Regions from separate parts of the Mesobacillus sp. S13 genome, predicted to be linked through region 2. Evidence: a T-box and tRNA genes for the amino acid it is inferred to sense, from the RefSeq annotation. Region 2 holds a T-box; the other holds one or more tRNA genes.

Evidence for each region. A T-box is a leader RNA that pairs with one kind of tRNA and senses whether it is charged. The one in region 2 lies ahead of metG (methionine--tRNA ligase), so its partner is inferred to be a tRNA-Met.
Region 1: it has a tRNA-Met gene. The T-box ahead of metG (methionine--tRNA ligase) is inferred to sense a tRNA for this amino acid. The anticodon was not compared.

What each region holds. Positions count from the first base shown of each region.
Region 1 is NZ_CP084622.1:73,356-76,832, reverse strand. Features, by position in the region: gene spoIIE (stage II sporulation protein E) at 1-1,566, opposite strand, end outside; tRNA gene LGO15_RS00385 (tRNA-Met) at 1,843-1,919, shown strand; tRNA gene LGO15_RS00380 (tRNA-Glu) at 1,943-2,014, shown strand; gene LGO15_RS00375 (hypothetical protein) at 2,020-2,409, shown strand; gene LGO15_RS00370 (S1 domain-containing RNA-binding protein) at 2,467-2,919, opposite strand; gene LGO15_RS00365 (FtsB family cell division protein) at 2,994-3,392, opposite strand; gene yabQ (spore cortex biosynthesis protein YabQ) at 3,458-3,477, opposite strand, start outside.
Region 2 is NZ_CP084622.1:3,735,068-3,738,544, reverse strand. Features, by position in the region: gene hmpA (NO-inducible flavohemoprotein) at 1-498, shown strand, start outside; gene LGO15_RS24225 (hypothetical protein) at 578-700, shown strand; gene LGO15_RS19075 (AAA family ATPase) at 1,103-1,618, shown strand; T-box leader at 1,752-2,026, shown strand; gene metG (methionine--tRNA ligase) at 2,067-3,477, shown strand, end outside.

The DNA of each region.
Region 1 (3,477 bases), 1.1 Mb from region 2:
ATGAATGCCAAAGTCCTGGAGCGCCTCCAGAATTTGTTCCTCTTGCTTTGAGTGATTTTCACGCTCACGCTGGATTTCCTTAGCGAAATCGCCCATGACTTCTGATACACCAAGCAATTGGTCTGCCACGAGACGCCTGCTTTCCTGAACCTGTTTCTTTAGCTTTTTATTTGCCTGATAATAGTTAAGCTGCTGCTGCATGATTTCCATGACCTTTTTCGACCTGGTGCAATGCTTGTCCCATTCGCGTGAAAGTTTTTGCGGTACGGCACCAGAATTTTGATCCATCTCTTGCATAATCTCACTCATATAGTCATAGGTTGTATTAAAGTTCCTTGTCCAGCAATGGTCTTTTTTAAAGCATGTCTGGCATGTCTTTTCTGTGACATTGCTCAAGAAATAATCCATATCGCGGTCACTTTCCAGTGTTTCATCCTGCACCTGCAGGGTAGTAAAGCTTTTCGACAGAGCCTCGAATACATTTGAGAACTGGACGACACGCTGCGCAGTCACATCTCTCATTTTTCTCATATATTGTTGCTGTTCTGCTGAATACTCCGCTGTACCCGGAATATGTTTGGCGATTTTTGACGTAAGCAATTGCGGCGTCAGGAAGAACAACAGGACAGCTGCAGCCGATTCGGTCAGCGTCTGGCTCAGCGCACCGCCTCCCTCGCCATACATGCCAATCAACAGTGTGGCAATGAAAAGACCGAGTGCCACCCCTGGCTTCTTTCCTTCTTTTAGCAATCCGCCAAGCAATCCGGAGAAAGCCAGCAGACTCATATGGTAAAAACTCGACACATTCGCAAGACTGAAGATCAGTCCAGTGACGACCCCAACTGTGGAGCCAACTGTAGCACCAGCGACAAATGAAAAAATGAGAACCAGATACCGGGACATGATGTGCTCTACAGACAAATCATAGACTGTCCACCCAATAGTTCCCGTCATCACAGATGCAAGCATGATGATCAAACAAACAATTTCCTCCGTTTTCAATGACTGCTTCCGCTTGCTGGCTGTCAACAAAGGAATGCTTTGCAAGAAGATGAATGTCAACACAAGACCTAGCCCAGCTTCGACTCCAGTCATCATTCCTTCATACATCGTGATATTTCCTGACAAAATTAGCGCTTTTAACATTTTGCCTATTAAAATAGTAAAAAATATATAAACCGGAAGGACTTTCATCGAGTTCTGAATCCATTTTCCTGTCAGCTTGAATAACAGTAAAAATAGGAAGACAGAAGCGAAGGTGAAGACGGCGTCAGTAAAAGACAAGGTTGCAGCCCCGGCAACCAGACCAAACAGCGCAATAGGCGCACGGTCTTTCCGGATCAAATACACAGCCGCAAAAAATGGAAGGCTAAAAGGGGTTAACTTTGCCAGTATCAAGGCACGGCCAAGCAAGAATCCAATAATCAAGAAGATATAGCCTTTTTTCAAGAAAAGGTTTTCAATTTTGGATTGCAGCTTCGACATGCCTTTTGCAAACCTGAATCGTGATTCCTCGAGATGAACTTCACCGATCGGTTCCATCATGTTCCTTTCTACCTTTTGCATTTAATACACTCCCCGTTTTTTTATCGTTGCTGATTATTATAAAAGGGAGCAATCCAGAAGTTTGTCAAAAATAAGGACAAGCACCAAAGTTTCGTTCGACGCATTTCCCCGTAAATAATGCAATTCCTCGAAATACCACGGAATATTTTCATCTTCATGCCAAACACCGCTAAATTTTACCTATGAATATTTTTCGCTTTTCTTTTAAAAATGCATTGACACTATTTTAATATCTATGTATTATATTTCTTGTGCCTCAAAACACAATTTTAATATGGCGGTGTAGCTCAGCTGGCTAGAGCGTACGGTTCATACCCGTAAGGTCGGGGGTTCGATCCCCTCCGCCGCTACCAATTTCCATTTCCTAACTTAATATGGCCCCTTGGTCAAGCGGTTAAGACACCGCCCTTTCACGGCGGTAACACGGGTTCGAATCCCGTAGGGGTCATCATCTTGCGAAAGCCTCGTTCCTTTATGGAGCGAGGTTTTTTGTTTACAGGACGATTTGCTTTTACCGAAATTCAATTCCTCATTGGTTTTTGGGTAATGCAAATGCTCTCCTTTTACCCAAATTCACTTCGGCACCATTTTTCGGGCAATGCAACGCCTCTCCTTTTACCCAAACTCGCTTCCACACTACTTTTCGGGCAATACAGCTCCTCTCCTTTTACCCAAATTCACTTCGACAGCACTTTTCGGGCAATGCAGCTCCTCTCCTTTTACCCAAATTTACTTCGACAGCATTTTTCGGGTAATGCAGCTCCTCTCCTTTTACCTATGTTCAATCCTGAACTGATTTTCAAGAAACCCAGCCCCGAAAAACAAAAAGACAAGCCCGATTAAAGACTTGTCTTGGTATAGCATGATTCCTGCTATTATATATATTCACTTAGCAGCAAGTTAGCCCCTTCTAGCTCCTCTTCCGCCGCGCTTAGATTCGGTAGCGCGTTTTAGAGTGGACAGGCGGTCTTCACTGTCCTTCAAGAATTTCGCCATTTTTGATTCGAAATTTTCCGGACGAGCATTGCGATTATCGTTTCCTCTGCCGCCGCCGCCGCGTGGACGCTGTGAGTAAGGTCTTGATTCAGATCTTTCTGGTCTTGCAGGTCGTTCAGGTCTATCAACAGCCTTCTTGATAGATAAACCGATTTTACCGTCTTTCTCAACATTGATAACCTTTACTTCAACCTGGTCGCCAACTTTCAGGTGGTCATTGATATCCTTGACATAGTTGTCTGCAACCTCACTGATGTGAACAAGTCCTGTTGAGCCACCCGGCAGCTCGACGAACGCCCCGAAATTTGTAATACCTGTTACCTTTCCCTGTAACTTGCTGCCTACTTCGATTGACATAAAAAAGTTTTGCCTCCTTAAAGATATAAAAAATCAAACTTACATTATATTATACAGAATATGAAAAAAGAGTGTCAATAAGGCGAATCTTGGGAGTCCTTTTTCTCTTTAGGAAGGTTGAAGATAATTTCATTCTTTTCGGACAGGAAGTATTCCTTGCGGGCAAGCTTTGCTATGTACTCATCATCGTTCAATTTGACGATTTCCTCATCCAGAATTTCCTGCTCTTTTTGAAGGTTTGCTAACTTTTGTTCTAGTTGTTCCTTATCTTCTTGCTTCTTTTCAAGGGCTGAAGTCTGAGAGATGTAGGTTGAGATCATCAAATATGAAATGACCGATGCGAATAGGGCAAAGACTGCGAGGCGCCTGAAAAGCAGCTTTCGCTTCCTGCTTTCTGCTATTCCTGCTTTTTCACGCTGCTGTACATACTGATTTTCAATCTTGGCTATGTTCTTTTTCCTGATGGCACTCATTCCCCGCAGTCCTCCTTATAATTTATTTGCTGTTTATTTCCATTTATTACTTGCGTTTATACAGCCTACTTTTTGGATTTCTTTA
Region 2 (3,477 bases):
CTTCACAATACTGTGGAGGAAGGTGAAGTTCTCCAAATCAGTGCACCTGCAGGTGATTTCTTCCTTGATACAGAAAAAGATACTCCGGTTGTCCTGCTTAGCGGCGGAGTTGGCCTGACTCCAATGGTCAGCATGCTGAACACAGTAGCGGAACTGCAGCCGGAAAAAGAAGTTACCTTCATCCATGCAGCGCAGAACGGCAAAGTCCATGCACTTAAAGAGGAAGTCGCATCAGCTGCTGCAAAAGCAAAGGTAAACTCAGTTGTATTCTACGATCAGCCAACTGAAGAAGACAGAGATAACAACAGCTTTGACGTTGAGGGCTATGTAACAAAAGAATGGCTAAAAGATAACGTGGATCTTGAACAAGCAGACTTCTACTTCTGCGGACCAGTTTCCTTCATGAAAGCAATCAACACGGCCTTAAAAGACCTGGGCGTCACAGAAGATAGAATTCACTTCGAATTCTTTGGGCCAATGGCAAGTCTTGAGGCGTAATTAGACGGGCACTCTTCATCATTGAAGGGTGCTTTTTTTTCATCCATTTACCACTCAGCACATTCAAAAGCATTATCAATTGACAAATGTTATTCAAACTTTGTATAAGTATCTTGGAAAACGTGTCTTTTTCGATCTGGAGGATGTAGCTCTTGATGATGAAGTGATTTTATCAGACAGCCATCCAGCAGTAAGAAGATAGCTGGTCTTTTGTTTTAAACCATTCCGTCATAAGGTGCATACAGCAAAAAAGGAAACTGCAAATGGCGTGGAAATTCCCACTCCATTTTTCCTATTGTGCCAGCTTTAAAAACTATTACACTACAAAGTGACAACTAAATTTTGATACTATATTTCAATGACAACGTTTGTTGTCGACTGCCTTTTAAATGGTCAATATTGCCCCTCTCGGAAGTTAATTTGAGCATTCTTCAGATATATTAGCTCTAAAAATTAACGTTAAGATAGTTTTTTTATTGTTGTTCTTCAACTAGCGGGGCAGTTATATTGAATAAGATTTGAATCTCTAATTTAGTTATTAGAGGAAAATCTTCACTTAAATAGAATTTCTTTAGAAACAAATTACTATGAATTAGGTGATTTTTTGAAAAAGGAAACACCAAAAAAGATACATATTATAGGCTCTGTTGGTAGTGGTAAAACAACTTTGGCAAAAGAATTATCTTCAAAGTTAGATATGCCTTATTACGAATTAGATAATGTAGTTTGGATAAGGAATAAATCTGGAGATATAAGAAGAACCGAACAAGAAAGAAAAGAATATCTAAATAGTATAATGCAATCTGAAAGTTGGATAATTGAAGGCGTACATAATGAGGATTGGGTAAGTAATTGTTTTCGCAGTGCAGACTTAATTATTTTTTTAGATACCAAATATTCAATAAGAACATACCGAATAATAAAGAGGTTTCTGAAACAAAAACTTCGATTAGAAAAATCAAACTATAAACCAACATTTGAAATGTTTTTAAAAATGTTTAAATGGAACCGATACTTTGAAAATGTAGGTAAAGTGAATTTCTTTAATAAGTATGCTATACATAAAGGTAAGATAGAGATTATAACTAACACAAATCAAATTAAAAAATTTTTGAACTAAAGGGTACATTTTCATTATATATATACCGTATGCAAGGACGGTTTACTCTGGTTCCAGAGGGAGTTTTTTACTTTATTGTCAAAAGATCATTGACTTCTTGGAACAATCTGAATAAAATCGGATTAATATCTTTTTAAAAGCAATGAAGAGAAAAAGTAGAGTGCCCCTGTTTTTTACAGAGAGCTTCGGAAGCTGAAAAGAAGCAAAGACAGTCACTTGAAAAATGGTCTCTGAGCTCCGTCCTGAACATGCTTTTTGGCATAAGTAGGTTGCGGCGAGATTTGGCACTCGTTATCAATGTCACAGTATAAGAGCAGGCATGATATGCTCCGTACTTGCTGAGGCAAGTGGTGTGAACCATTTGCGAAATAAGGTGGTAACACGTGGATTCCAAACCTCGTCCTTAACTATTGCAGTTAAGGGCGGGGTTTTTTGTTTTCTTAAAACAATTTCAAAGGAGGTCAATCAAATGAGCATTTTTATTGGAGGGGCATGGGCGTATGCAAATGGTTCTCTGCATCTGGGACATATTTCGAGCCTGCTGCCGGGGGATATTTTAGCAAGGTATTACCGTTTAAAAGGAGAACAGGTTTTATATGTATCAGGCAGTGATTGCAATGGAACTCCTATCAGCTTAAGAGCAAAACAGGAGGGCGTGCCGCCGAAAGAAATTGCAAACAGATACCACCAAGAGTTCACGGATAGTTTTACAAAACTGGGTTTCTCGTATGACAAGTACACAAGGACGGATTCAGCGCACCACCATAAAGTTGTACAGGAAATCTTTCTGAAACTGCTTGAAAATGGGTTGATCTACAAAAAAGAAATGGAGCAAACGTATTGTGAACAGGATCAGCAGTTTTTGCCAGACCGATATGTTGAGGGAATTTGTCCGAACTGCGGGGCGAACGCTCGTGGCGATCAATGTGATCATTGCTCAAGCGTGCTGGAGCCTCTTGATTTACTGGAAAGGAGGTGCAAAATATGTGGCAATCGACCAACGACGAGAAAAACGGAACATTTTTATTTTGCATTAAACTCACTTCAAAGCGAATTGGAGAGGTATACCGAGGCTGCTGAACAGAATGGATTATGGAGAGAGAATGCTATTTCATTGACTAAGAGGTACTTGCATGAAGGCCTTCAGGATCGGGCAGCTTCCAGGGATTTGCCCAATGGGGTAAGTGTGCCGGTAAAAGGCTATGAAGAGAAGAAAATCTATGTTTGGATTGAGGCTGTTTCAGGCTATTACACAGCAAGCAAGCTTTGGGCTGAAGAAACGGGACAGGATGACACAGCATTTTGGAATTCCGGCACTAGTTCTTATTATGTTCATGGTAAAGATAATATCCCGTTCCATTCCATCATTTGGCCAGGGATTCTTAAAGGACTTGGTATCGATGCATTGCCTACCCACATCGTTTCTAATGAATATCTCACTTTGGAAAAGAAAAAATTGTCCACAAGCAGAAATTGGGCAGTTTGGGTACCGGATATCATAGAAAAATATGATCCGGATTCAATCCGCTATTTTCTGACCATTAATGCACCGGAAAGCCGTGATGCGGATTTTTCATGGAAGGAGTTCATTTATAGTCACAATAGTGAACTGTTGGGCGCTTATGGAAACCTTGTGAATCGGACCTTAAAATTCATTCAAAAGTCATTTGGTGGCCTTCTTCCTGAAAAAGAGATTAACAAAGAAATAGTAGACAGAGTGGATCTGCTTTACGCAGAAACGGGAAGGAATATTGAAAACGCCAGCTTTAAAAAAGCACTGGAAAAGGTGTTTGAATTAGTGAGATATGCAAACAGATACTTCGATGGACAACAACCATGGAAACAGGTGCACAAAAACT